Regions from separate parts of the Lysinibacillus sp. FSL M8-0337 genome, predicted to be linked through region 1. Evidence: riboswitches for the same ligand, from Rfam matches in the RefSeq annotation. Region 1 holds a riboswitch; each other region holds the start of a gene.
What was found. A riboswitch is a leader RNA that binds a small molecule or an ion and turns the genes downstream of it on or off. The one in region 1 is predicted to bind S-adenosylmethionine.

Region 2: linked by a shared signal. The riboswitch ahead of metA (homoserine O-succinyltransferase) and the one ahead of MKY08_RS01665 (O-acetylhomoserine aminocarboxypropyltransferase/cysteine synthase family protein) in region 1 are both predicted to bind S-adenosylmethionine.
Region 3: linked by a shared signal. The riboswitch ahead of MKY08_RS17835 (methionine ABC transporter ATP-binding protein) and the one ahead of MKY08_RS01665 (O-acetylhomoserine aminocarboxypropyltransferase/cysteine synthase family protein) in region 1 are both predicted to bind S-adenosylmethionine.
Region 4: linked by a shared signal. The riboswitch ahead of metK (methionine adenosyltransferase) and the one ahead of MKY08_RS01665 (O-acetylhomoserine aminocarboxypropyltransferase/cysteine synthase family protein) in region 1 are both predicted to bind S-adenosylmethionine.

The regions. Positions count from the first base shown of each region.
Region 1 covers NZ_CP151996.1:344,023-351,508, forward strand. Annotated here, with positions in the region: gene MKY08_RS01645 (hypothetical protein) at 1-331, opposite strand, end outside; gene chrR (class II chromate reductase ChrR) at 538-1,269, opposite strand; gene MKY08_RS01655 (acetyl-CoA hydrolase/transferase family protein) at 1,579-3,099, shown strand; gene MKY08_RS01660 (glycerol-3-phosphate acyltransferase) at 3,160-3,789, opposite strand; SAM riboswitch class I at 3,945-4,058, shown strand; gene MKY08_RS01665 (O-acetylhomoserine aminocarboxypropyltransferase/cysteine synthase family protein) at 4,172-5,473, shown strand; gene MKY08_RS01670 (hypothetical protein) at 5,871-6,257, shown strand; gene MKY08_RS01675 (homoserine dehydrogenase) at 6,667-7,486, shown strand, end outside.
Region 2 covers NZ_CP151996.1:2,152,299-2,159,784, reverse strand. Annotated here, with positions in the region: gene MKY08_RS10250 (Ger(x)C family spore germination protein) at 1-22, shown strand, start outside; gene MKY08_RS10245 (hypothetical protein) at 29-262, shown strand; gene MKY08_RS10240 (endospore germination permease) at 287-1,423, shown strand; gene metA (homoserine O-succinyltransferase) at 1,497-2,432, opposite strand; SAM riboswitch class I at 2,534-2,643, opposite strand; gene MKY08_RS10230 (nucleotide excision repair endonuclease) at 2,887-3,258, shown strand; gene panF (sodium/pantothenate symporter) at 3,349-4,794, opposite strand; gene MKY08_RS10220 (YhdT family protein) at 4,794-5,057, opposite strand; gene MKY08_RS10215 (AMP-binding protein) at 5,303-6,769, opposite strand; gene fabG (3-oxoacyl-ACP reductase FabG) at 6,787-7,486, opposite strand, start outside.
Region 3 covers NZ_CP151996.1:3,645,053-3,652,538, forward strand. Annotated here, with positions in the region: gene MKY08_RS17815 (polysaccharide deacetylase family protein) at 1-640, opposite strand, end outside; gene MKY08_RS17820 (nucleotide sugar dehydrogenase) at 657-1,982, opposite strand; gene MKY08_RS17825 (MetQ/NlpA family ABC transporter substrate-binding protein) at 2,619-3,476, opposite strand; gene MKY08_RS17830 (methionine ABC transporter permease) at 3,544-4,212, opposite strand; gene MKY08_RS17835 (methionine ABC transporter ATP-binding protein) at 4,202-5,230, opposite strand; SAM riboswitch class I at 5,314-5,418, opposite strand; gene MKY08_RS17840 (thioredoxin family protein) at 5,475-5,786, opposite strand; gene MKY08_RS17845 (hypothetical protein) at 5,801-6,142, opposite strand; gene gcvH (glycine cleavage system protein GcvH) at 6,341-6,721, opposite strand; gene MKY08_RS17855 (arsenate reductase family protein) at 6,803-7,156, opposite strand; gene MKY08_RS17860 (acyl-CoA dehydrogenase family protein) at 7,366-7,486, opposite strand, start outside.
Region 4 covers NZ_CP151996.1:3,469,153-3,476,638, reverse strand. Annotated here, with positions in the region: gene MKY08_RS16750 (XRE family transcriptional regulator) at 163-723, shown strand; gene MKY08_RS16745 (NUDIX domain-containing protein) at 782-1,249, shown strand; gene MKY08_RS16740 (prolyl oligopeptidase family serine peptidase) at 1,233-2,009, shown strand; gene pckA (phosphoenolpyruvate carboxykinase (ATP)) at 2,086-3,672, opposite strand; SAM riboswitch class I at 3,875-3,993, shown strand; gene metK (methionine adenosyltransferase) at 4,251-5,447, shown strand; gene MKY08_RS16725 (gamma carbonic anhydrase family protein) at 5,803-6,315, opposite strand; gene MKY08_RS16720 (alpha/beta hydrolase) at 6,451-7,257, shown strand; gene MKY08_RS16715 (alanine/glycine:cation symporter family protein) at 7,387-7,486, shown strand, end outside.

The sequences.
Region 1 (7,486 bases):
TATAACCATGTAACAAATTCGTTTCATATTCGAAAGAGATCGATGTTTCACTTTCTATCATATGCTCCAATAAAAGTGCATGTAGCACAACCACTTCTAGGTTCTGTGTATTCGTGACAAATTTTAAATTTAAAATGGTTGTATAGGAAACGAATTGATCGACGTAGGTAATAGCTTCTTTGTATTGTTTGATATCAATATGTTGTTCAAGCCTCTTTCTTAAAAGTACACACTCATTGTTTAAGTCTTGTATTTTTAAAAATAAACTTCTTACACTTCTCTTATGTTGTTGTTCTAGGGTACGAGCAAGATGCTTATTAACATAAGACATTTTTGCATAACTCCTTTCGAGATAAGGTTCTTCTTCTATTTAATATTAATGGAAAGGTAGGAAAAGGAAAGAGTCTTTTCGTTTAATTTGTACCTGATTTTAACAGATCATGCAAGACAAAAATACTACATAAGCTATAAATAATAGTTCGAAATATAAAAAAAGTGGAGTTATTATCATACGATAGTAACTCCATAAAGAAAAAGTTATTTCCAATTAAAACCTTTCTGTGCTAAGAAGCGATTGATGAAAGGACGACGTTGTTCAATTAAAAAATCAGCCATTTGCTTTGTCCAGTTATCAATTTTACGATTGGAGGAACGACTATTGTAATAATCCTCCATTGTTGCATTGTAAGCTGGTAAAAGTTCCTCGTATTTTTCACAATTGTACTCATTTTCATGTAGGACAGCAGCTACTGGTAAGCGAGGTTTCACTTCATTGCGTCGTGCAGGAACGCCAATTGTTAAACCGAACAATGGGAATACATAATCGGGTAGATTCAACAATTCGCTAATTTCTTCAGGTTTGTTACGTACACCCCCAATATAGCAAATGCCATAGCCCATTGATTCAGCAGCAATCACAAAGTTTTGTGCGAATAACGAAACATCTGCTACACCAACGAGGACATTTTCAGCCGAGTCTGCCACAATATCAACGCCTTCTAATTTCCCAGCCATTTGCAGACGTTTAAAGTCTACGCAAAAAACAAAAGCACCACCCGAAGTTTCGTATTGACGTGGATTGCCAGAGAGCAAACCGAGCTGTTCTTTTTTTGCTTCGTCTGTTACCCAAATTACGCTATAGGCTTGTACAAAGTGAGAGGTTGCCGCCATCTGTGCTGTGGCAATTAAATCTTCAATAATTTCTTTAGAAATAGGATTTCCATCGTAAATACGTACTGAAGAGTGGTTACGTAATAATTCTTTCACCATTTAAAAATTCTCCTTTTCCCCTTAAATATACCAAGAGCATATCACGCTTTTTCGCTAAAATCGAATAAAATTCAATTTAAAAAACTTAAAATCATTTATAAAAAACTATTTTTGAATAATTTGAGCTAGGACAAAAATACCTCGTAAAGTAAAATATATTGTTAGATATAGCTTAAATGTTCTCTTTAGTGTAAAATTATGTATGGCGACAGATTATTTATCTACTGTATTTTGACATTTGTGGGTGTACTGATGTATAGGACAAATAATCTAGTTGAAGCAATTAAATGTGGGATGGAGGAATAAGGAATGGATGAAAAGTTAGCAAAAAAGCTTCGTAATGAACAGTTACGAAACAAAGTTGTAACAGCAGAAGAAGCAGCATCTTGGATTAAGGACGGCATGGTACTTGGTATGAGCGGATTTACACGTGCAGGCGATGTGAAAGTGGTACCGCTTGCACTTGTGGAGAAAGCGAAAACAGAAAGCTTCAAAGTAGATGTATATACAGGTGCATCACTTGGACCAGAAGTCGACCAATACTTAGCAGAAGCGGGTGTAATTCGCAAACGTGGTCCTTTCCAAGGAGATCCAGGTATTCGAAACATGATCAATAGAGGAGAAGTCACTTATGTTGATGCCCATTTATCACATAATGCGGAACTAGTACGTCAAGGTATTATTGGTCCGATTGACTTTGCTATTATTGAAGCTGCTGCAATTACAGAAGATGGCTTATTAATTCCTACAACTTCAGTTGGTAACTCTCCGATTTTCGTACAAGAAGCAGATCAAGTAATCATCGAGCTAAACGTAGCCCAGCTTGATGCATTAGAAGGTGTGCATGATATTTTTGTACCAGGACCACAAGGTAAACGTGATCCAATTCCAATGCTAAATGCGTCAGATCGTCTTGGCACAATTGGCATTCCACTAGACTTAGACAAAGTAAAAGGTATTGTTATTTCAGATATTTTAGATGCTCCATCAACAATTGTTCCAGCTGATGAAGAAACAGATATTATGGCAAATCATTTGCTGAACTTCCTGCGCGAAGAGATTAAAGTAGGTCGTTTAACAACAAGTTTACGCCCGTTACAATCAGGTGTAGGCTCAGTAGCAAATGCTGTATTACTAGGTTTCAAAGATTCCGAGTTTGAGAATTTAGAAGTTTATTCAGAAGTACTGCAAGATGCTGTTTTTGAATTAATGGATGCTGGGAAAGTAAGCTTTGCATCTGCTACTTCTATTACCCTATCGGAAGAGGTAGGAAACCGTATTTATGGAAATTTTGAAAAATATGCTGATAAATTAGTATTACGTCCACAGGAAATTTCTAATCATCCGGAAATTATCCGTCGACTCGGTTTAATTTCTGTAAATACAGCGCTTGAGCTAGATATTTATGGGAATGTAAATTCAACTCATGTTTCTGGCACACGAATGATGAATGGGATTGGTGGTTCTGGTGATTTTGCTCGTAATGCCCGGTTAGGTATTTTTGTGACGAAATCGTATGCAAAAGGCGGTAAAATTTCTAGTATCGTACCAATGGTTTCGCATGTAGACCATACAGAACATGATGTAGATATTATTGTCACAGAACAAGGTGTTGCAGACTTGCGTGGTTTAGCACCGAAAGAGCGTGTAGGTCGTATTATTGAAAACTGTGCGCATCCAGATTATAAGGATCAATTATGGGCGTACTTTAACGAAGCGAACGAGGCAACAGGCGGACACCATACACCACATATTTTAGAAAAAGCGCTTTCTTGGCATGTCAATTTAGCTAAGAACGGTACAATGCAAGATCCATCATTTGCAAAATAATGATATAAAAAAGCCTTGAGAGTTTGTTTGTTGTCTCTCAAGGCTTTGATTTGTTTAAATTTATTTTTTAAAGGCAGATGTTACTTTAGGCTCTGTCCCTTGGATAAGCCGTTTAATATTTTCAATATGCAACATGAGCGCGATACCAAAAAGAACAATTGAAATCATTGTTGGTCCAACCCCAGGTATCCATAAGTAAGTTGCTGTACAAAAAACAATATAAAATACAAGCACACCAATGATTAAATAATTTGTTGTTAAAGATAAAATGACAAATAACATAAGTGCAAATAATGCAATTTTCCAATCAATAGCGAGCAATATGCCTATGATTGATGCAGTTCCTTTCCCGCCTTTGAAGCCCATATGGAACGGGAAGTTATGACCTAGTATTACACTAGCAGCTATTGCATAGGTTAATAACCACATTTGTACTTCAGTAAATTGTGAAGCATTGGAGGAAAAGTAGTAAAGTGCGCATAGCACGGCAGCAACTCCTTTACCTATATCTATAAGTGCTACTAATATGCCGTATTTCCATCCAAGAGAAAGCGTTGCGTTTGAGGCACCCGCATTGCCATGGCCAGTCTTTTTTAAATCTACTCCAGAAAGAAACTGTGCCACTTTAGAGCCATGAATACAGCCGATTAGATAACCAATAATAATAAAAATAATCATGGCTTTTACCATAAAAATACTCCTTTCAAACTATATTTTTATATAGTGTATGTGTTCTTATTACGTAAAGGAGCAGACAGAAGTTTCAGAAAAAAATAAATTTTACTGTTGACAGAAAAAAAGTCTATGTTTATACTGTGTAACAACGATGGAAATTGAATCACATACTCTTATCAAGAGCGGCGGAGGGATAGGCCCTATGATGCCCGGCAACCAGTGAGTGACGAACTTGCTAAGGTGCTAATTCCTACAGATTCTTACTTGGATCTGGCAGATAAGGGGAGGAAAACTTGCAACCGCAACCCTCTTCTTAACTGAAGGGGGTTTTTGTTTTCTCACATAAATCCTCCTCATCTCCGGTACCATCGTAAAACCCATTTAGGAGGAAGAAAACATGTCGAATTTTAAACCAGAAACTTTACTATTACACGGTGGCCAAGAGCCAGACCCAGTGACAGGCTCCCGAACTGTACCGGTGTACCGTTCAACAGCTTTCGTATTTAAAGACACTGCTCATGCGCAACGTCTTTTCGCTTTAGAAGAAGCGGGCAATATTTATACACGTATTACAAATCCAACTGTAGATGTTTTTGAAAAACGCGTCGCTTTATTGGAGGGCGGTACAGCAGCAGTAGCACTTTCATCAGGTGCAGCAGCTATCGCATTTTCAATTTTAAATCTTGCAGGAGCAGGGGATGAAATCGTAGCAGCAAGTTCTTTATACGGAGGAACATATAACTTATTAGCAAATACACTACCAAACTACGGTATTAAAACAATTTTCGTAGATGAAACAAATCCTGAGAATTTCCGATCTGCCATTAATGAAAAGACAAAAGCAGTGTTCGCTGAAATTTACGGAAACCCAAGCTTAAAAGTGCTAGATGTAGAGGCAGTAGCTACAATTGCACATGACAACGGTTTACCTTTAATTATTGATAGCACTTTTGCTTCACCATATGGCTCAACACCAATCGACTTCGGTGCAGATATCGTCGTTCACTCAGCGACAAAATGGATTGGCGGACACGGTACAACTTTAGGCGGTGTAGTTGTGGATGCAGGGAAATTTGATTGGACTCAAGGTAGATTCCCAGGATTTACAGAACCTGACGCATCTTATCACGGATTACGATACGGTATTGATACTGCAGCGGCTGCATTTGCCACAAAACTGCGCGTGCAATTACTACGTGATTTTGGACCAACATTAAGTGCAGATGCTGCATTTAACTTATTACAAGGTTTAGAAACGCTCCATTTGCGAATTCCTAAACATAATGAAAATGCCTTAGCAGTTGCAGAATATTTACGTAACCACCCATCTGTGGAGTATGTAAACTATAATGGATTAGAAGATTTTGCTACACATGATTTAGCGAAGAAATATTTGAAAAATGGCTTCGGTTCAGTGCTTACATTTGGCATTAAAGGTGGACGAGAAGCAGGCCGTCAATTAATAGACAGCGTAAAATTATTTTCACACGTAGCAAATGTAGGCGATGCAAAATCACTAATTATTCACCCAGCGTCTACAACTCATCAACAATTATCTGCTGAGGAATTAATCCAAACTGGTGTTTCCGAGTCGCTCATTCGCTTATCAATTGGTTTAGAGGCAATTGAGGATATTATTGCAGATTTAGAACAAGCTATTGCACAAGTAACAACAACTGAACAAAAAGTAGAAGCATAACTATTAAGATAGCCAATGATTTATGTTGTAGCGTTTACGTATTTTCTCATTCGAAATGCCTCATTTGGTAATGCGTATAACGTTGCGACATTCATCCTTACCTCATTCGGTGAGTTTTCTGAAATTTTTTATAAATAATACCTAGTAATTTTATAAGCATTGTTGACTTGGTTAAAACCATGCTGTATACTAGGGATTAAGTAAAACGTTCGAAAGGCTACCAACCTTGAACAAAGTGATGATGTTACTAAACTTTCACCGCCATTCATTAGGCGAAAACAGCTAATTTGTTTTCATAAGTGCTCCCCCACTTTTGAATATATATATGAAAGGGGGTAGCTACCTAGCCAGTAGCTACTCTCGCTTTCCATAACTGATCGAAAAAGGAGTGTTAACAATGGGAAATATTTATCGTGCACAAAATGTAACTGCTTATCTTATATATGAATTAAATGAAAGCCATCATTTTGTAAATAATATGGCCATTCAATACTTACTTTCGACAGTTGAATCAAAATGGCAACAAACTTTTGGACATAGTGCTTTTGAAGAAATCGTATATGCTAAAGAAGAAGGCTATACAGTAAAAGAAGTTTTTGAAGAGTATAAAGTTCATGGTACAAACCATATTACGCTACCTGCGACAGAGTATTACTTACAATACGGGTCATTTCAACTAATCGAGCGCACATATGCCATACCGAACTTTACACAGGAAGAAATCAAACTAGTACAATCAGCTTTAGCACAATATCGTTATCGATTATTTTTACTAGCAAGTTAACTTTCCCTTATATTTTTTAGCTCATTCTCTACTGCTATAGGGAATGAGCTTTTTGTTGTGCTAAGTTTTTTTGAATTTGTTTCGACTTTTCAAGACAGCCATTCTATAAGTAGTATCTTCGTACATATATAATAGAAGAAAGGCATTTTTTTTTATAAAAGAATCGTCAATATTTGTTCAAAAATTATAGATTTATTAAAAAAACGTATAATAAAGGCAATGAAACCGATTTCTTTTGCACGCCTAGAGAAAACAAATGTCCATCCTAGAAAGATTTTTCTTGTGCAATGGATTTATTTGCGTTACAATTTTCTTTAGGTTAAATTTTGAATTATTTGAATATGTGCTTGTAGGCACAAACTTTATATAGAGAGAAAACTGGAGAAATGTACGTTGGAGGGAATCAAGTATGGCAACTATAAAGGCAGCGATCTTAGGATTTGGAACTGTAGGTCAAGGAATTTATCATATTTTAAATGAAAAGCGTGAAGAGCTAAAACATAAATTAGGCATTGAGTTAGAAGTAGCAAAAATATTAGTAACGGATGCTAGTCGTGAACGTGTTCCGGGCACAGCACATTTAATGACAACGAGTATGGATGAAGTGTTGGCAGAGCCTGGCATGCAAGTTGTATTCGAAGCGATTGTCAATGAAGAGCCGGCATTTGGCTATTTAAAGCGTGCGGTTGAACATAAATGTCATGTGATTACAGCGAACAAAGTGATGTTTGCCAAACGTGGCTTAGAGTTACAGGAGCTTGCAAAGGCAAATGGTGTTTTCGTTGGCTTTGAAGCAACTACAGCAGGTGGAGTGCCTGTTATCAAAACGATGAAAAATATTTTGCTTGTAAACGATGTAAGTCGAATTCAAGGTATTTTGAATGGTACTTCAAACTATATTTTAACAAAAATGCGTGCGCAAGGCTGGTCCTTCGAGAAAGCCTTAAAAGAAGCACAAAATTTAGGGTATGCAGAAGCAGATCCTTATAATGATGTGTCTGGTCAAGATGCTTTTAAAAAGCTAATGATTTTAAGTGCATTAGCATTTGGTGAGCAACCAGATTGGGCTGATGTTGAAGTAATTGGTATTGATTGTATTTCTGCTGAACAGGTGAAAGATGCTTGTGAAAAAGGCTTACGTTATCGCCATGTAGCCGAAGTGGAGAAATTAGCGAACGGTAAAGTGGTGGCAAAAGTAGGTCCACAACTAGTAGATAAAGAGCATCCAC
Region 2 (7,486 bases), 1.8 Mb from region 1:
ATTGTACAATTCAAAGGAGTAACCCACGATGTTTATTAGCATTACCGTCATACTTATTTCGTTGATTATTGCCTATATTATGATTCCTCCATTATTGAAAAAAGGCGAAAAAAAAACAATATTCGCCTTTTCTATTTTATTGTTTATAGGCGCAACATTAAATATCGCCATTGGTTTAAAAATAAATATCCCTAGCCCATTCAATTTCATTACGTTTATCTTTACACCTATTAGAAAAATATTATTATCATTTTTTCAATAAGAATGACAGAAAGGGTAGTGCATCATGGAAAAACAATTACTTAGTGCAAGACAATTCACAATCATTACCTTTCTCCATTCTATTGGGACGGCCATATTAATTGTGCCAGCGAGCATTACGAAGCAGCTTCATCAAGATGCATGGATTGGCGCAACTATTGGCGTCTTATTAAGCTTTTTAATCGTAAAATTGTATACAAGCCTTGGAAATCAAACACCGCATCTCACGTTTGTTGAAGCAAATGGAAAAATTTTAGGTAAATTTCTTGGAACTTTGACCTCTCTAGGGTTTATCACTCTCGCATTTTTTTCGGCTAGTGAATTATTATACTTTATTGGCATCTTTATGCAAACAGAAGTAATGCCCGAGACACCTACTTTGTCCTTTGCTGTATTATTTACCATTATTCTTGTTTTTGCATCGTTTCTAGGCATTGAAGTGTTTGCACGGTCTGCAGAAATACTATTTCCCATATTTTTATTTATATTTCTTGTATTTCTTGTTTGTATTTCGCCACAAATTAATATCGAAAATATTCAACCCGTTTTTGAAACAAAGACACCATCATTAATTACGGGTATCCTTAAATTTATGAGTATTTTTTCATTCCCGCTCGTTATGTTACTTATGATTTTCCCCTCTGCTGTCAATATCTCGAAAGCCGCACAAAAGGGATTTTATTTCGGCACGATTTGCGGAGGAATTGTCTTAATAATCATTATAGCCCTATCAACACTCGTTATTGGCCCAACGAATACTTCCATTGAGACATTTCCTAGCTATGCACTGGCTCAACGGATTTCTATAGGCAATTTTTTTCAACGTGTTGAAGTTGTTATGGCTGTCATGTGGATTATCTCCATCTATATTCGAACTTTTCTCTATTTTTATGCATCTGCAATAGGTATAGCACAAATACTAAATATTAAAGATCCCCGACCATTGATTTTGCCATTAGGAATGTGCATGATTGCGCTGTCTCAAATTGTTCATCCGAATATTGTGCATTCTAATAATTACAATCAAAAAATTTGGCCGCTGTATTCAGGCTTATTCACTGTCTTGTTAGCCCTATTATTACTAGTCATTGCAAAAATGCGAAAGATTAAAGGCAAAACAGCAACTGACCAAAATACATTAAACTCAAGTGAAACACCGTAAAAAAAATCCAATTTCTCTCTATTGAGAAATTGGATTTTTTAGATCTTCACAAAAGCAAATGGTAAACAACCAATTAGATATGGTATTCAATTTCATCAACAAAATCCCATTCATACGGCGTTTCTTGATAAACATAGTAGTTTAGCCAGTTGGAGAATAATAAATGGGTATGTGCTCGCCATGTATTAATAGGTTCTTTAGATGGGTCATCATGCGGGAAATAGTTAACAGGCACTGCAATATCAATTCCTTTTGCCACATCGCGACTGTATTCATCGGCTAATGTTGTCGCATCGTATTCTAAATGTCCAGTAATCATAATATTTTTATTATCTTTTGATTGCACGATAAAAACGCCTGCATCTTCTGAATAAGATAGTAACCGTAATTCCGGGTGATTGCGTACTTCATCGATTGAAACAGAAGTGTACCTAGAATGTGGTGCTGTAAATAAATCACTAAATCCTCTTACTAAATCGACCGTTAAATCCGTAATCACATGTGAATATACACCCGAACACTTTTCTGGTAATTCAAATTTTCCGATTCCATAATGATGATATAAGGCAGCCTGTGCACCCCAACAGATATGCAAGACAGACGTGACATTCTTAGCAGACCAATCCATTATCTCCGAGATTTCTTCCCAATAATTCACTTCTTCAAATGCCATTTTTTCCACTGGTGCACCCGTAATGATCATCCCGTCAAAGCGACGATGACGTATCTCATTAAATGTTGAATAAAAGAGTTGTAAATGCGATTTACTAACATTTTTAGACTCGTGTGTTGCTGTATTTAAAAATGTTATATTGACTTGTAACGGCGTATTACCAAGTAATCGAAGTAATTGTAATTCTGTTTTCTCTTTTTCCGGCATTAAATTAAATATTAAAATATTTAACGGACGAATTTGTTGTGTTTTGGCACGGTCTTCTTCCATGACGAATATTTTTTCCTCACGTAAATGTTCTCCAGCTGGTAAGTTTTTCGGAATATTAATTGGCATATTGTAGTCCCCTTTTCTTTTATTTTTTTCTCTCTATGTAAAATTAAAAAATCCCCCTCATTCCATAAGAGCAAGAATGAGAAGGATAATTATCACGTTCACTCTTATCTCTCAAAGGAAAAATCCTTTGGTGGAATTAGCACCTTTCTAACAATGTTAGAGGTTGCTGAAGCGTCATAGGGCCAAATCCCTCAGCTTCTCTTGATAAGATTATTCAATTAAAAAGAATTGTATCATGAACAATTAAGAATTTCAATAATACATAGAATATTTTGTATTTAAACGAATGGAAGCTTATGAATTGTTAAACACTACTATCAAGTTATATTTTTGTCAGCCAGTGCCAATTCCAAAAGGCATATACGAAAATTAATGGAACCAATAAATCGTAATGGCAATCATAGAGGTATTATGTTAACATATACCTTTAGTAACAGAGAGGAACGTGAATATTTTGATTAAAATTGAACTCCCAAAACCAGACTTAGTAATCCGTCAACGTGAGCAAGTATTAAAACCAGGGGATGTAGAAATTACGCCTTTTCACGGTTTTATTGATTTCCATAAAATCACTCGCGAAAAAGGTGGCATTTTCTTATTTTATAACGAAAAAAATGAACTATTATTTGTAGGGAAAGCACGTAAAATTCGCCAACGTATTAAAAAGCATTTTGAAGATAATGTATCACCAATGAAAAAATACCGTGATGAAATTTTCAAAATCGAAGTGTATGAAATTGATGATCCAATGGAACGTGAAATTTACGAAACATATGCGATTAACACATTCCGTGCAAAATATAATCTAGATAAAGTATTTTATTAAGATTCAAACCGTTAGCACATGCTAACGGTTTTTCTATACTATAGCGGCAAAATGAAAAACCCCAAGCGTTGTCACTCGAGGTTTTCATCATTAGATAAATAGTTTTTCATCTTTAAATTTATGAGCTGTTAGCCAACTGACGATAACAAAGATAATCAATGAAGCTACGATAGGGATAGTCACCGTATGCATACCAAATATCGTCGGATAAAAGCGATCAATCATAATATATAACGTCATGCCCGTAATCATGGACGCAATCGCCCCGTATTTATTGGCCTTTTGCCAATACAACCCTAGGACAACTGACCAAATAAAGACCGCTTCTAAGCCGCCAAATGCAAATAAATTGAGCCAAACTAGTAAATCTGGCGGATTTAACGCAAATACAACGACTGCTAAACCAATCACTGTTGTTACCACGAAGCTAGCACGCTTGATTTCTCTATCATTGGCAGTGGGCTTGATATAATTCAAATAAATATCCTTTACCACTGTTGAACTAACTAGCATCAGCAACGCATTCACGGTAGACATCGTCGCTGCCATCGGTGCTGCTAACACAATGCCCGCTAAAAACGGCGGCAACACTTTTAACGTAAGCAACGGCATTACCTTATCGCCAATTTCAATGCCAGGGATTACTGGACGGGCTAATACACCAATCAAGTGCATCCCGAACATAATTGTCCCAATAGCAATTGTGCCAATAATTATCGCTAAATGCATGCTTTTGGAATCTTTATAGCTCATGGCGCGGACGGCTATTTGAGGGAGCCCTACCACACCAATGCCGATTAAAATCCAAAATGTTGAGACGTACAATGGTGTCAGTTCCCCTTCAGCACCAAATGGTGACACTAGGTTTGGATTTTCTGCAACAAGGGACGTCATAATTTGGTCGATGCCACCACCGGCAACGATTGTCCCAATCAGTAAAATTACAGTACCAATCACCATAATGGAACCTTGAACCGTATCCGTTAACGCTACAGCACGGAATCCTCCGATAATCACATAAATTAATACTGAAACAGCAAAAATAAAGAGTGCTGCTGTATAGTCAAGACCGGTTAATGATTCAATTAAGCGCGCGCCCCCGACCCATTGTGCCATCATCGCAGAAAATAAAAAGACAATAATACTTATCGCTGACAATATAACAATGACATGGCTTTTGTAGCGTTCACGTAAAAAATCAATTAATGTAATCGCTTGATAGCGGCGAGCAATAATAGCAAATTTCTTGCCTAGTATCATCAGTACAAAATAGCCTGCGGGCAGTTGAGCCATCGCTAACAAGACCCATCCAAGTCCTTTATTATAAGCAACACCAGGTCCACCGATAAAACTACTTGCACTACCATAAGTGGCAATCATCGTCATTGCTAGGATAAAGCCACCCATTTCACGACCGCCAAGAAAATATTCCTGTAAAAATGAATTCGATGAACGAACATGCTTATTCGCCCATATGCCAATCCCAAAAATAATAATTAAAAAAACAAGAAGCGGAAAAATAACTTGCCAATGCATTATTCATCCACCTCCCCGTCATCAAATGGTACCTCTTTAAAAAAGAGCTTTAAGACGAGCCAGATTAATACAATCATAAAACCTGTTCCAGCGATGCAACTATAGAAAAACCAAGCTGGGAAACCCAATACATACGAATACGTTGTTGGATCCCCCGAACCTAGACCATAGGCAAAGCCGTACCAAATCGCAAAGTTGACAAATACAAGCCCAATGCCAATAAGCGCCTCACGATGCGCAATTTTAAAGCGTTGATCTTTCAAAATAGAATCCCCCTAACCTACTCTATTTTACTGTGATGTAGGACTAATGGGAAGCATTGTGAGAAAAGTAGATAAAAAAAGCGAAAGTTAGCGAACAATACCTATCAAATGGGTATCTTACAAGGCTCCAATCCGAATACGCTTTCTGCCTTTTCGGGCGATTTTTGTGATTTTTGTGGCGATTTCCCCCTTCTTATTGGCGGTTTCGGAGTCTTTCGTGGCGATTTCACACACCTTACCAATCTTCAAGAGCTTTTTAATTGCAATTGAAGCGCTTTTTTATCAATTTTCCCAACAATCGTTTTTGGTAATTCATCAATCATAATAATTTTTTTCGGGATTTTATAGTGTCCTAAATGGCTTCGACATAGGTTTTCTACTTCGTCTACTACAGTATCTGACTGATTATGGCAAACAATAAATGCCGTGACAATTTCCCCCCAGTAGTTATCTGGTGCTCCGATGACTGCCGCTTCTTTTACGAGCTGATGACGAAGTATGCATTGCTCCACTTCTTGCGGATAGACGTTCTCCCCGCCACTAATAATCATGTCTTTCCTACGACCGACGATATAAAAATACCCTTCTTCATCCATTGTCGCTAAATCACCAGTCCTTAACCAGCCATCTCGTATCGTATTGTCCGTTTCCTGCTGATTATTCCAATAAAATTGAAACATATGCTTGCCTCTAACGAACAGTTCGCCTACTTCATGGGCAGCGCAGCTTTCACCCGCTTGATTAATAATTTTCGCCTCATTAAATTGCATACTTTTACCCACTGCCCCCTTTTTGACATAGGCTTCTTCACGTGAGATATAAAAATTGTTCGGTCCAGCCTCTGTTAAGCCATAACCTTCTTTAAAAAAAAGTCCCTTTTTAAAAAACGCATCATATATCGGAAGAGGGCACGGTGCGCCGCCAGATAAAAACACCTTGACAGTGGGAAAACTACTTTTGTGAAAATAGTTTGTCGTTATCATGGCTTGATACATCGTTGGGACAAAAAGCGAAATCGTTGTCTTATAGAAATTAATTGCTTTGAGTGCTGTTTCCGCTTCAAACTTATCACCGATAACAACGGTCCCCCCCGCCATTAACAATGGAATGGATAGTGCGTTAAGCCCACCCGTATGAAACATGGGCATATAGTTTAACGTACAATCATCTTCACATAACCCCCAACTAATAATTGTATTAATTGCATTCCAATTTACAGAATTGAAAGACAACACTACCCCCTTTGCTTTGCCAGTTGTGCCACCTGTGTAAATCATTAGCCAAGGTTCATTTAAATCCAGTTCTATCGAGCTAGCAATAGTCGCTGACGGCAGAACTTGTTGAATAGGGTGCATCGTTGCTAGTTGTAAAGGGCAGGGTATTCCTTGATCATATAAAAGTAAAGAAGGGGTAGCATCCGCAACAATGTCATTTAACTCCTCTGTACTTAAGCGCCAGTTTAAAGGAACATAAATCAGCCCTCGTAATCCACAAGCAAATAATATAGCAAATAAGTGACTATTATTTCGAGAAAAAACCGCTACTCGGCTACCTGCCTGTAATCCTTGATTTTCAAAAAAATGGCTCCATTTGGCGATTTCAAGTGTTAATTGCCGATAAGTCCATTGTTCGTTTGTTTCTAAGTTCACTAATGCTAGCCGATTCGGTGTTAAAGATGCACGATTTAAAATCCAAGCTTGCTCTGCAAACATCTTGAACTCCTCCTTTATCACATCATAATCGCGCCATCCACATGGAGTGTATGACCATGGACATAGGAAGCCTCTTCAGATGCTAAAAATAAATAAGCATTAGCAATATCCCTAGGTGTACCTAATCGTTGAAGCGGCACGATTGCACGCATTTTTTCTAGTACCGTTTCGGGCATCTTTTTGACCATTTCAGTTTCTGTAAATCCAGGTGCCACCGCATTCACATTGATGCCTTTACGCCCTAACTCTTTTGCCCATGTTTTCGTCATACCTACAATCGCAGCTTTTGAAGCAGCATAATTTGTTTGTCCTACATTTCCATAAACACCACTGACCGAGGAGGTATTAATTATTTTTCCGTATCCAGCAGCTATCATATGAACGCTAACCTCTTGCGTACAGTGGAAAACCCCTGACAAGTTGACATCAAGTACTTGCTGAAATTGGTCCTCTGTCATTTTTGACAACATGGCATCGCGTGTTATTCCTGCATTATTTACTAAAATATCAATGCGACCAGCTTGCTCGATCACAGTTGTCACAAGCTTTTTCACACTCTCTCTATCTGCTACATTAACCTGCACGAATATAGCTTTTTCACCTAGTTGATTGGCTGCCATTTTCCCTGCGTTGTCATCAAAATCCGCAAGATATACAACGGCTCCTTCTTCTATGAATCGTTCTGCTGCAGCAAATCCTATCCCGTTTGCCGCACCT
Region 3 (7,486 bases), 1.3 Mb from region 1:
CAGCCGGATTAATATACGTATTTAAATGGATGACTGAACCACTATCTACATACTTTCGAATATACGTCATCATTTCATCTGCACTTTGCATATTACGATCTTTCGGATTAACAGATGCCTCTACAACAGCTTTCATATTAAGAGCATTTGTAGCATAACGCATATTGTCTGTTGCGTCCCCTGAACGACTTCTCACATACTTCGGTGTATAACCTAATTGCTCTTCAAAAATTTGATTTGTTAAATATATTTCCTTATAAGTTTCTTCATAATCAATATCTGCCATATCAGGGAACGTTAATGTACCGTTTTCTACTTCATGGCCTTTGCTCAATATGTCCTTAACCAATTCAGGTTCTTGTGCTAGACGCATACCTTCGATAAAAAACGTTGCCTTGATATTCGATTGGTCCAATACCTTTAAAAGCTTTTGCATTGTCTCATTGTCCGCAAGTCCATTAAACGTTAATGCCACTTTCGGAGTAAGAATATTGGCATGACGTAAAATATCGCTCATCGTTCCATCATGTTCTTTTATTTCAATCGACGAATCTACTGGTGCAACTTGACTTTGTGTTTCGGATTGACATCCTGCTATGAACAAAGCGACTAGTAAACTACATAATTTTAGTCTTTTCATTTCCACACAGTTCTCCTTACAATTTATGATAGTTTTTATTGGCAAATAAAAAATGGGTATTCCGTGTATCAAAAATTAATGCAGCATATTGATCGAGCAATCCATAATCAATTTCTGCATGATTCGTTAAAATTAATACAGCTTCAGCTTCTTCAATTAATTGTTTCGATAATGCAACAGTATTAAGTGTGTATTGGTTGACAGAGAAAGTTTCGATAAATGGGTCCACAACCATGACATCATATTGCTTCTCCAATAATTCTTGGATGACTTGGAGCGCAGGAGATTCACGGAAATCATTAATATTTGGCTTATACGTGACACCAATAACAATAATCTTTCCTGCTCGAAGCTCTTTCTTCTGTGCCATTAGATAATTTTCCAATCTTTCGACCACAAAACTTGGCATTGAATCATTGATTTTATCTGCCGTCTCAATTAATGAAGCTGTAATACCATGTTGCTGTCCTGCCCATAATAAATATTTAGGGTCAACAGGGATGCAATGCCCGCCTACCCCCGGACCAGGTGTAAATGGCATAAATCCATATGGTTTTGTGGAAGCAGCTTCAATTACTTCCCAAATATCTACATTCATTTTGTAGCATACTTTACTTAGCTCATTAACAAGTGCGATATTGATTTGGCGAAATGTATTTTCCAGTAACTTCTCCATCTCAGCAACCTTTGGATTAGAAACAGGAAAAACATTGGTATTGATGATTGTTTCGTAAAATAGTTTTGCTATTTCTAAACATGCTTCTGTTACACCACCGACTACTTTCGGTGTATTTGAAACGGTAAAATTAATATTTCCAGGATCAACACGTTCAGGGGAATAAGTTAAAAAGATATCCTGCCCAATCACATAATTACTTTTTTCTAAAATTGGTTGAACGACCTCTTCTGTCGTTCCAGGGTACGTCGTGCTTTCAAGAATCACTAGTGTATTAGCAGAAATATATTGTGCGATTGATTCGGACGCATCTTCAATGTAAGTAATATTCGGCGTACCATCTGCTGATGTTGGAGTTGGAACACAAATAATCATGACATCTACATTTGCAAGCTTTGAAAAATCCGCAGTCGTTTCAAATTTCTCTTCTTTTAAGACCTCTTGGATAACAGCATTAGATAAATCTGCAATATAACTTTCTCCATTCGTTAACTTAGCGATTTTTTCGGTACTTTTATCAATACCGATTACTTGAAACCCTTTTTTAACCATTTCTATAGCGAGTGGTAATCCTACATATCCGAGCCCGATTACACCAATTTTCGCCTGTTTTGTTATGATTTTTTTCGATAAAGCTATTTTTGGTGAGTCAATTTTAATCCCCATAAACAAATTACCCCTTTACCTATTTTTAAACATTAAATACAAAAAAATCCTTTTTCGTGCAAAAAGCATTTATATTGATAATTCTCTTGCCACCACAAAAAAGCACACATTTCCAACATACCTATAGTACTAATATCAACTAAACAAATTCTAAACAATTTTTAAATAAATGTATAAATAACTATTTTAAATAAGTTAATTTCACCAAAAAATTCAATATAATCCTTTAGTATTATATCATTTTTGGTAAATTAATACATGCACTATTTTTCTAAATATAATTAACTAGATGCAAAGATAAAAATGATTAAACAAAAAAGTATCGTCCCACTCCGATTGCATGTAAACTTGCTATACAATCATTATGGAACAACATGTTTTATTGCATTACATTAAAATGGAAAGACCCTTTCAAAATTGTTCACCTTTTCACGCACCTCTTTTTAACTGTATTAATTAAAGTCCCGTTGTAACACTGAACAATGTTAATAATTCACATTTAACATGATAAATACTTTCTTTCTATCGTTTTTTAGAACCCGAATACGTACGTAAGAGGGTGATTACGGATAGTATTCTTACATAAAAAAAGAGTATGTAAGTTTTCACTTACATACTCTTTTTAAAAGCTACATATTATTTAACTGGTACTACTGCACCTTTCCATTCATCTAGAATGAAGTCTTGGATTTCTTTAGAAGTTAATACTTCTAATAATTTTTTAATTTCTGGTTTATTTTCATCCCCAGCACGTACCGCAATAATGTTCACATATGGAGATTCTTTGTCTTCTAGCGCAATTGCATCTTTGATTGGGTTTAGACCATTATCGATTGCGTAGTTAGAGTTGATAAGGACTGCGTCGCCTTCTTCATTTTCAAACATTTGAACAAGTAGTTCTGGTGCAGTATTCGCATCAAATTTAAAGTCTTTCGGATTATCTACAATATCTTTAATTTCAGCTGCAGTTTTATCGATACCATCTTTTAATTTAATTAAGCCTTTCGCTTCTAATAATGACAGCATACGACCATGGTCTGAAACAGAATTAGATAATAAGATTGTTGCACCTTTCGGAAGGTCTTCAAGAGTTTTATATTTTTTAGAGTAAATACCGATTGGCTCGATATGTACACCGCCAGCATTTACAAAGTCATAGCCATTATCTTTAATTTGTAAATTTAAATAAGGGATATGTTGGAAATAGTTTGCATCGATTGTTCCTGAATCTAAATCTTGGTTTGGTAATACATAATCTTGGTATGTTTCGATTTCTAAGTCAATGCCTTCTTTAGCTAAAATCGGTTTTGCTTTTTCTAAAATAACTGCGTGAGGTGTGTTAGAAGCACCTATTTTTAATGTTACTTTTTCTTCAGTTTTTGCACTGTCGTCTGCCTTATCTCCAGAGCCTGCTTCATCTTTGTTACCAGCACCACAAGCTGCTAAAGCTAGTACAAGTACTGATAAAAATAATCCTGCTAATAACTTCTTCATTTGTCTACACTCCCTTTATTTTGTTCAAACCATAATATGTTAGCGGTAAATAACCGGTATAACCTTTTTAACGTTTGTCTGTTTTCGAAGTAATCATATCGCCAATCCATTGGATGATAAATACGACTACTAAGATCAAAATAGTTGCCATTAATGTCACATCTTGGCGATTACGTTGGAAGCCATCTAAAAAGGCTAAGTTTCCTAGACCGCCAGCACCAATAATACCAGCCATCGCCGTATAGCCAACAAGGGCAACAGCCGTTACCGTAATCCCAGAAATAAGTGCTGGTAATGATTCTGGAATTAGTACTTTCCATATAATTGTGGACGTTTTAGCACCCATTGAGCGAGCTGCTTCTATAACGCCCTTATCAATTTCTCGTAGTGCAATTAATACCATTCGGGCATAGAATGGTGCTGCACCAATAATAAGTGCTGGTAAAGCTGCATCTGCTCCACGGATTGTCCCAAGTAAAAACTTTGTAAACGGTATTAGTAAAATAATTAACACGATAAATGGTATCGAACGGAATATATTGACGATCGACCCCGTTAAAAAGTTAACGATTTTATTTGCCCATAATTGGTTTGGGCTCGTTAAAAAGAGGATAATACCAATGGCTAAACCAAGTATGAATGTGATGACCGTTGAAATAGTGGTCATATAAAGTGTTTCGTATGTGGCAGACCACATTTTTTCCCAGTCGACATTCGGAAAGAGACTAGTTAGCATTTGCAATCACCTCCGTTTGTACTTCAACTGTATTCAAATAATTTAATGCAGCTGCTACATTTGTCTCTGAGCCATCAATTTGCACAACAAGTGTGCCGTATGCGCCGTTTTTAGTTTGTGAGATATTACCATGAACAATACTAATTTCTACATCAAACTGCTTCACTAAATGCGATATTACGGGTTGCTCGGTTTTTTCTCCTACAAAGACAAGTTTAACCAGTTGTCCTGTAGGATAATTTGCTCTAAGCTGTGCAACAGTCTCTTGCGTTTCCTTCGTATCAGTAATTTGAGAGACGAATTTTTTTGTAATAGCCGCTTGAGGTGCTTGGAACACTTGCAATACTTCTCCGCGTTCTACAATTTCTCCAGCCTCCATCACCGCCACGCGATGACAAATTTTGCGAATAACATGCATTTCATGCGTAATTAACACAATGGTTAAGCCTAATCGTTCATTAATATCAACAAGTAAATCGAGAATTGCATCTGTAGTTTCTGGATCAAGTGCAGATGTAGCTTCGTCACATAACAATACTTCAGGATTATTGGCAAGTGCTCGCGCTATACCAACCCGTTGCTTTTGACCACCTGATAGCTGTGATGGGTACGCTTTTTCGCGACCTTCTAAGCCAACGAGTGCAATTAGTTCTTTCACACGTGCTTCTCGCTCACGCTTAGAAACACCTGCAATTTCTAGTGGAAAGGCAATGTTTTCTGCCACTGTTCGAGACCAAAGTAAGTTAAAATGTTGGAAAATCATACTTACCTTTTGTCTAGCATCACGGAGCTTTTGCCCCTTAATAGATGAAAATTCTTGGTTGTTGACCTTCACTGTACCTGTCGTAGGTTTTTCTAAACCGTTTAATAAACGAATCATCGTACTTTTACCAGCACCACTGTAGCCGATAATGCCAAAAATTTCACCTTTGTTAATCGAAAGATTTACATCTTTGACAGCAGTCAATTCGCCATTTGCGGTTTTGTATTTCTTCGTAATATTTTGAAGCTGTATCATAGCGAATACTCCTTTTCTCATATAGAAAACCCCTTCTCTCAAGACAAGTAGAAGGGGTCACGTACTTTATACGCTAAACCGTTCTCTCATCTTTCAAAGATAAATCTTTGGGTGATTTGGCACCTTTTCACAAATGTGATGGTTGCCGGGCTTCATAGGGCACTTCCCTCCGCCGCTCTTTATAAGAGTTCGATATATTTAATAGTTTTTTAATATATTTGTTACTTTACCACGCTAGCAAAGTTCAGTCAATTGGTTTTTTTAACAATTCGTATAAAAATGGTACGGATTGAAAGGCATAAATCTTATCAATAACCTTTCCACCATCGCTAACGAGTAAACAAGGTACACTTTCAATTTGAAAATCAAAAGCTATTTGTTCTAGAAAATTGATGTTTGCCTTGCCTATTTTTACCTCTGGTAGTAACTGTTCAATGATATTCATCATTTTGGATGCAACGGCACAAGTTCCGCACATCGGTGTATATAAATAAAAGGCAGTTTTGTCTCCAGACTTTACAGCCGTTTCCCACTGCTCTTTTGACCATTCTTCCATGATTTCACGCAACCTTACAAAATATATTCATTATGGATTGAAAAATGTGCGCGCAATAAAATCGTCGCTAGCACTTTCCTCGGTGTTGTTTCTACTTCTTTATATGTTGGCATTGTCCGTAAATGCTCAGCCTCTGGATAATGTCTATCCATTAATGCTCGTAGTTTATCGCCCGATGTATCCGCATCAAAAAATGTATAGAGCTCACAGCCCTCATATGGGTCGAGTAATTCTTCTAATTGATGCACACCAATTGTACCATTTGTACAAAGGATTGTAACATCTTCACTCAGAATAGGTTCAATTTGAAGCTTATCCGAACGGCCTTCCACGATTAAACATTTCCCTTCGAACATAACGCCACCCCCATTTAGACAGTTATCTACTACAGCATACCATTTGAATAACCGAATTTCATACTATTGCATCGCAATTTCTGGCGTTTCCATGATAACTTATTGAGCTAGCAATTCCTATGATGCGCCGAAAAACTGTAGCATGATATAATAAAAAACGCCGGCAAATTTTCCGACGTTTTTCTATTACAGGCTTGTTTATTCTGCAATCAATTTTTCGTATTGCTCAGCTGTCATAAGGTTTTCAATCTCTGATGCATCAGCAGGCTCTACAACGATCATCCATGCTTTTTCATATGGTGATTCATTTACGAATTCTGGGCTATCTTCTAAGTCTGCATTTACTTCAACTACAGTACCTGAAATTGGTGCGTAAAGTTCAGAAACAGTTTTTACTGATTCTACACTTCCGAATGGATCATCTGTTTTAATTTCATCGCCAACTTGTGGAAGCTCAACGAAAACGATATCTCCTAGTTCTGATTGTGCGAAGTGAGAAATACCGATACGTACTTTACCATCTTCTAATTTTACCCATTCGTGTTCTTCAGAGTAACGTAAGTCTTTAGGTGTGCTCATGCCAAAAACCCCTCCATAAATATGTAATATATTCACTATCAGTGTGCCATACTTCTATCATAAAAACAAGGATAAAAGCAGTTATTTCCAAGCTTGCTCAAATTCTGTTTCTTTAAAACCTAACGTTACTTTTTTTCCATCTGTCACGATTGGTCGTTTCATTAGCATACCATCTGACGCAAGCAGTGTAAGTTGCTCATCTTCCGGCATTTCCGCCAATTTATCCTTCAATCCAAGTTCACGGTATTTCATGCCAGAAGTGTTAAAAAACTTCTTCAGTGGTAACCCGCTCGCTTGCCAATATTGCTTTAATTGTTCTTTCGTAGGTGCTTGTTCAACGATGTGTACCTCTTCGTATGAAACGCCATTGTCGTTTAACCACTTCTGTGCTTTTTTACAAGTTGTACATTTAGGATAATGGATAAATTGAATCATATTTGTAGGCTCCTCTACTATCATTTTCTGTAGTATACCATCATAACTAGTATGTGCCAAAATGAAACAATTATAATTGTTTGAGTGCCTGACACCAGTGGATTTCAGAATTGTTTCGGTGCCTGGCACTTCCGCGGGCAAATTGTGTAAGTGCCTGGCACCAAAACAGACTGTAGATTAAGGTATCTACAGTCTGTTCATAGCTAGTATTAGACGATGAATTTTTCAGCTTCGATAAGTTTAACTGAAGCTTCACGTTTTTTAGCAATAAGGTTATAAGGGTTGTTGCGAGTCAGTTTGCGAAGCGCTGACAATGTCATCCGTGCAGCA
Region 4 (7,486 bases), 1.4 Mb from region 1:
CTTATCTTGCATGAAATGATTCAAACATCTTCTAGGTTGGTTGATTGTGATTGATAATGTACAATATCATAGTAGAAGGGCTAACGAAGATAAGTTTTTAATTACATTTCACTATAGTAAAAATAATAGTAGGCGAACAAAGTAGTGAAAGGAGCTTTATTCATGGGATTTGGAAAGCAAGTAAATGTAATGAGGAAGAAAAATAAAATGACATTACAGGAGCTTTCAGCCGCAAGTAATGTGAGTGCCTCAATGCTATCTCAAATTGAAAGAGAGGAAAAAAATCCAACAATACAAGTAGCTTGTCAAATTGCAGAAGCTTTAAATACAACACTTTCAGCTTTATTAGATCAGCAGGAAAAAAGGGAGGTTGTCGTCATAAGAAAAGATGAACGACCCATTTATGTTGATGAAAAATCAGGTTTTCAACGACATTTATTATCACCTTCCGTTCCATCACGAGGTATTGAGTTTGTGTTAAATATTATTCCACCAAACAAAGAATCAGGCATATTTCCCGCGCATAAAGCAGGCGTAAAAGAGTATATTTTTGTTAAAAGCGGAAAGTTACGAGTTGAATTGGGGCATGGTGCTTTTTCTGAAGAATTAGAAGCAGGCGATTCTCTTTTTTTTGAAGCAGATACAGCGCATAGATTTATCAATATGACGAATGACGAATGCCACTATTTTCTTGTGATTGATTCCTCACAGTACATGAAATAATAAGACGAATAACATAATGAATACATTCGTGACAATATAATACGAGGAGTTGAATGGCATGTTTTCATTTCAAGATTTGAATGGATTTCAAGTGGATTTAAGCTTTACAAGAGGGGAGTTTCAAGTTGAACCAAAGCATGTCCTTGTTTTTTTAAAACATAAACAGAAATGGCTATGTACGATTCATAAGCGTCGTGGCGTGGAAGTGCCAGGAGGGAAGGTAGAATCAGGCGAAACATTAGAGCAAGCTGCCATTCGGGAAGTATTTGAAGAGACGGGTGTGCATGTGAAAAATCTTCAATGGTTTGCAGAATATGCTGTTCACGGCGAACTATTGTTTTGTAAAACAGTCTTCACTGCGGAATTTGTCAGTCAGGAGAAGATAAATTTTGATTTGGAAACTTCGGGTATGGTCTGGTTAACTGATGAAGAGTTTGCAAGCCATCCAAATTTAAGCTTCCATATGAAAGATGAAGGCATGCAAAAAATGCTAGAGGAGCTGAAGCGTTTTGACAATCAATGGTGAAATAGTTGAAAAACGTCCATATCCTTCACCGAATCCAGCTATTCGATTAACAGAAATTACGTATCTATCCCTTGGATTGCGTGTCAAAGGCTTGCTAGCAGAGCCTAAAGCAGAAGGTACATATGACGGTTTTTTATATTTGCGTGGAGGTATGCAAAGTATCGGCATGGTAAGACCAGCACGTGTTGCACAATTTGCAGCCCAAGGTTTTATCGTTTTTGCTCCTTATTATCGAGGGAATAGAGGTGGAGAAGGTCGTGATGAGTTTGCAGGTCAAGATCGTTTTGATGCAGTGCATGGGGTAGATGTACTAAAACAATTTTGCAATGATCATATCCATGTGTTTGGATTTTCACGTGGAGGTATTATGGCGCTTTGGACGGCCATTTTAAGAAAGGATATTACATCCGTTGTGACTTGGGCAGGCGTTTCGGATGCCACTGCTACATACTGGGAGAGAACCGATATGCGTCGTATGATGAAACGGATTATTGGTGGGACCCCTAACCGTGTACCAGAAGCCTATGATGCACGCACACCTTTATTTCAAGTCGAAAAGATTACAGCCCCAGTGCTAATTATCCACGGCTATCGGGATGAAAATGTAGATATTGAGCATGCAAGGCAGTTAGCATTTTACTTAGAAGATGCCAATAAGGTGTATGAAACTTGGTATGATCAACGTTTTGCCCACCAATATCCACCAGCACAAAATCGTGAAATGGTTCGTGCATTATGCGAGTGGATGAAGAAACAGTGAAAATTGTTTGAGTGCCTGGCACTAAAAAAAGACACTAAAAAAAGGGAACGAATACATCGTTCCCTTTTTGTATGCATTATTTTAATGGACCACCAAGTTTAGTGATTGCTTCAGAAACATTTGAGAATTTCTTGAAGTTGTCGTTGAATAGACCAGCAAGTTCAGCAGCTTTCACATCGTAAGCAGCTTTGTCTGACCAAGCATCGCGTGGGTTCAGTACTTCTGATGGTACACCTTCAACTGCTGTAGGGATGTTTAAGCCAAATACAGCGTCTTGAATTGTTTCAACATTGTTTAGTTTTCCGTCGATAGCAGCACGTACCATTGAACGAGTATAAGAAAGCTTCATACGGCTACCTGTACCATATTCGCCACCAGTCCAACCAGTGTTTACAAGGAATACTTGTGCGCCATGCTCATCGATTTTTTGACCTAACATTTCTGCATACACAGTTGCTGGAAGTGGAAGGAATGGAGAACCGAAACATGTAGAGAATACTGGTTCTGGCTCTGTTACACCACGTTCAGTACCTGCAAGTTTAGATGTGAAACCACTTAGGAAGTGATACATTGCTTGTTCTTTTGTTAATTTACTGATTGGAGGTAAAACACCAAATGCATCAGCAGTTAAGAAGACGATTGTTTTTGGGTGACCTGCAACAGATGGATCAACGATATTTTCGATATATTGGATTGGATAAGCAACACGTGTATTTTCTGTTAATGAACCATCATCGTAATCGCAAACACGAGTTTCAGGATCTACAGCTACGTTCTCTAGTACAGAACCGAAGCGGATTGCGTTGTAGATTTCAGGTTCTTTTTCAGCAGAAAGGTTAATTGTTTTTGCGTAGCAACCGCCCTCAATGTTAAATACGCCGTTGTCAGACCAACCGTGCTCATCGTCACCGATTAATTTGCGGTCAGGATCAGCCGATAAAGTCGTTTTACCAGTACCAGATAAACCGAAGAATAATGCTACATCACCAGCTTCTCCAACGTTTGCTGAACAGTGCATTGATAGGATACCTTGTTGCGGTAATAGGTAGTTCATAATACCGAAAATCGATTTTTTAATTTCACCAGCATATTCAGTACCACCGATTAGGATGATTTTCTTTTCAAGTGATACAATGATGAATGTTTCAGAAGCTGTACCATCAACAGCTGGATCTGCTTTAAAGTTAGGAGCTGAAATAATTGTGAAATCAGCAACGTGAGAAGCTAATTCTTCTTCAGTTGGACGGATAAATAATTGATGGGCGAAAAGATTGTGCCAAGCATATTCATTGATTACTTGAATACTTAATTGTGAATCTTTGTCAGCACCAGCAAAACCTTTAAATACAAATAATTCGTCACGTTCTTTTAAGTATTTAACTACTTTTACATATAAGTTATCGAACACTTCAGAAGAAATTGGTTGGTTTACTTTACCCCAGTCAATTTTATCTTTTGTGCTTTCTTCTTCTACCGTATATTTATCTTTAGGTGAACGACCAGTGTATTTGCCAGTTTCTGCACGAACTGCGCCATCTACTGTTAACATTGCCTCACCACGAGATGTAGCTTTTTCAGCTAATTGTGGTACTGAAAGTTGAACGTTAATGTTCCCGCCGTTTAATAATTCCTTCAGTTCGTTTGCAATTTCTACTGAATTCATCGATTAAATACCATCCTTTTTTATAGTATTCCCTTGAGTTTGAGGGAGTTTTTCTTAATTTCAAAAATAGTATAACACAATTGCTTTAATAATCTATACTAATTCAAAAATTATTTTCGAGTTTTAAATACTTTTCAACAAAACGACATAAAATAATTGACATTGTTCTACCTTTTCCGTAAGATGAGGAATTGAACGGATACTCTTATCCCGAGCTGGTGGAGGGTCAGGCCCTGTGAAACCCGGCAACCTGCATGAACTATTTCACGACATGCGTTGGTGCCAACCTGATGCAAGGGGATACCCCTTGAACGATAAGAGTGAAAGGTTACGCAGTCATTATTCCTTTCCTCATGTTAAGTACACGTGAGAAAAGGATTTTTTTTATTTTTAAAATGAATGTAAAGGTAAGTATGTGCAATTCTTTCCTTATTATAATGACGGATCTTTCGAAATCCTCATGTTAAAAGCAACAACGGCTTGAGAGTTCAATCCTTTAGGAGCGGACTTGACATGGGTAATGAGTACCGTATTAATTTCGCAAATACTATTTGTAAGAGTAATAGGAGGAAAACCAAATGACAAACCGTCGATTGTTTACATCAGAGAGTGTAACAGAAGGACATCCAGATAAAATTTGTGATCAAATCTCGGATGCTATTTTAGATGCCATTTTAACAGAAGATCCTAATGCCCGTGTAGCGTGTGAAACAACAGTCACAACAGGCTTAGTATTAGTAGCAGGAGAAATTACTACTTCTACTTATGTAGATATTAAAGGCATTGTGCGTGATACAGTAGCAGAAATCGGCTATACACGAGGCAAGTATGGCTTTGATGCTGAAAACTTAGCTGTACTAGTCGCAATCGGAGAGCAATCACCTGATATTGCCCAAGGTGTAGACCAAGCATTAGAAGCACGTGAAGGTTCAATGACAGATGCGGATATTGAAGCGATTGGTGCAGGTGACCAAGGATTAATGTTCGGTTATGCATGTAATGAAACACCTGAATTAATGCCTTTACCAATTAGTTTAGCGCATAAATTGGCTCGTCGTTTAACAGAAGTACGTAAATCAGGTGAATTAGCATATTTACGTCCAGATGGTAAAACGCAAGTAACAATTGAGTATGATGAAAACAATGTCCCTGTTCGTGTTGATACGATCGTTATTTCAACTCAGCATGATGAAGAAGCAACACTTGAACAAATTCAAGCAGATTTAAAAGCATTAGTAATTGCTCCAGTAGTTCCTAGTGAGTTATTAGATGCACAGACTAAATACTTCATCAACCCAACTGGTCGTTTTGTTATTGGTGGTCCAAAAGGAGATGCTGGACTTACTGGTCGTAAAATCATCGTTGATACATACGGTGGTTATGCACGTCATGGTGGTGGTGCATTCTCTGGTAAGGATGCTACGAAAGTGGACCGTTCAGCAGCCTATGCAGCTCGTTATGTAGCGAAAAATATTGTTGCAGCTGGTTTAGCAGAACGTGCAGAAGTACAGCTTGCTTATGCTATCGGTGTAGCGCAGCCGGTATCGATTGCCGTTGATACGTTTGGTACAGGACGAGTAAGTGAAAGTGAAATCGTAAAATGGGTTCGCGAACTTTTCGATCTACGTCCAGCAGGCATCATTAAAATGCTTGATTTACGTCGTCCAATTTATAAACAAACGGCTGCATACGGTCACTTTGGCCGGACAGATTTAAATGTACCTTGGGAAAATACGGACAAGGCAGATGCACTAAGAGAAAAAGCGAGTTTATAATTTGTTTTATCAAGAACATTCGATTTGGTAATGAACAAACGTAAATGTTTTATTGAAAGGGGCTAGCTAGTGGCCCCTTTTTATCTTGCCTTTCGCATTTCTTCTTACTGCTACTAGGTCGGGGAGAAATGCACCTTCTATTTAAATTGTGAAGGCAACTAGTGCTCTCTAATCAAGTGAAAGACTTAAGCGCACTTTACGTAAGTGATTGAAAAAATTCGCTTTCTTCCCGTACGTCTAGCATACAAGATGTACTGTAGGCGGTTGGAAGAAAATTGCGAATTTATTTCATAAAGAGTTGTTTCGTATTTAAACACCTACAACTATGGGGCAATGTGCCCGAATTGAGCAACCATTATTTTTGAAGAGATTTGTAATATTGTCCTTTTTCCGCGTATTCTCTAACGATACGTTCCATATCTTCTTTATCTTCAGCATTTAATTCACGTACAACTTTCGCTGGACGTCCTAATGCTAAACAATTGGGAGGTATGACTTTACCTGGAGGGACAAGACTACCCGCACCGATAAATGCACCTTCTCCTATCTCTGCCCCATCTAACACAATTGATCCCATACCAATTAAGGCATTTTTTCGAATTGTACAGCTATGTAAGGTTACTTGGTGTCCAACTGTTACTTCATCTTCGATTATTAATGGATATTTTGGACTTTGATGTAGACAACAAAGATCTTGGATGCTTACTCGTTTACCAATAATTGTAGGGGATACATCGCCTCGAATCACTGTATTAAACCATATTGTTGTCTCTGCTCCAATCGTTACGTCTCCAGTAACGGTTGCATAGTCAGCAATAAAAACTGATGGATCGATTGTAGGTGTTTTGTCTTTAAAAGGATAAATCATGCTAATCGCCTCTTTTCTTTCTTTGATGTAGTATTATCGTATCAAATACGCAATTTTATGCAAATATAATTTTATAATGGTACGAATATTTCGTTATAATTATTGTGTAACTAATTATTTAGGAGGACTATGTGAATGTGGAAATGGGAAGCTGATGGACAAGCGAAGGCTGTGATTGCTATTGTTCACGGTGCATATGAAAACCACCGTTGGTACGCATGGCTGATTGAAAAACTTAGAATGGAAGGCTTCCACGTAGTCATGGGCGATTTACCGAATCATGGGGCAAATGCGAAACTATCACGTGTCCATGATGAGGACTTTAAAGAATACAACAAGTATACTAGGCATTTAATTGAAAATGCCTTTTCATATAATTTGCCAGTATTTTTAATAGGGCATGGACTAGGAGCAACGTTAATACTGCATACAATGCATAAGAGAAAATATGAATGTGCAGGAATTGTCTTGACCTCACCTTGGCTGCAATTGAACTTACAGCCTGGAAAATTATCGAATGCATTAACGAGCTTAAGTGCTTTGACGGCAAGTGTTAAGATGACACATGATATTACTTTCGACAAGTTATCACGTAGTGTCGAAGGTAGAGATGAAATGAAGGACGAGTTTCCTTTTATGTCTGTCATCTCAGTAAAATGGTATCGTGAGTTACAACAGATGATGCGCAATTTAGTGATTATGCCGAAAGCAGAGTTTCCAAATACCCCTATGCTTATTATGACTGGAGAAAGAGATAGCATTACAGAAACTAGACAAACACGTAATTGGTTACACCAGCAGGAGTTTGCAGAATTCCAATTTAAAGAATGGGCAAAATGCTACCATAATCTGTTCCATGAAATAGAGAGAGATGAGATTTTTTTCTATATCCGTGATTTTATTAATAATGCTTTGCGTAGAATTGGTTATATAATTCGATAGAATGTTTCCCCTCCGAAAAATATTGTTGAATAAGATGTATAGTAACTTAAAAATAATGTTGTAATTTTCAGAAAAATGTAATACTATAATGTCTTAAAGAACGAATATTCATATTTTGGGAGGGGTAAGATGGAAAGTATTGTTAGTTTTCTGAACAGTATTTTATGGGGGCCGTGGTTTATTTATGGTATTTTATTAATCGGTTTATTCTTTTCAATTATTACACGGT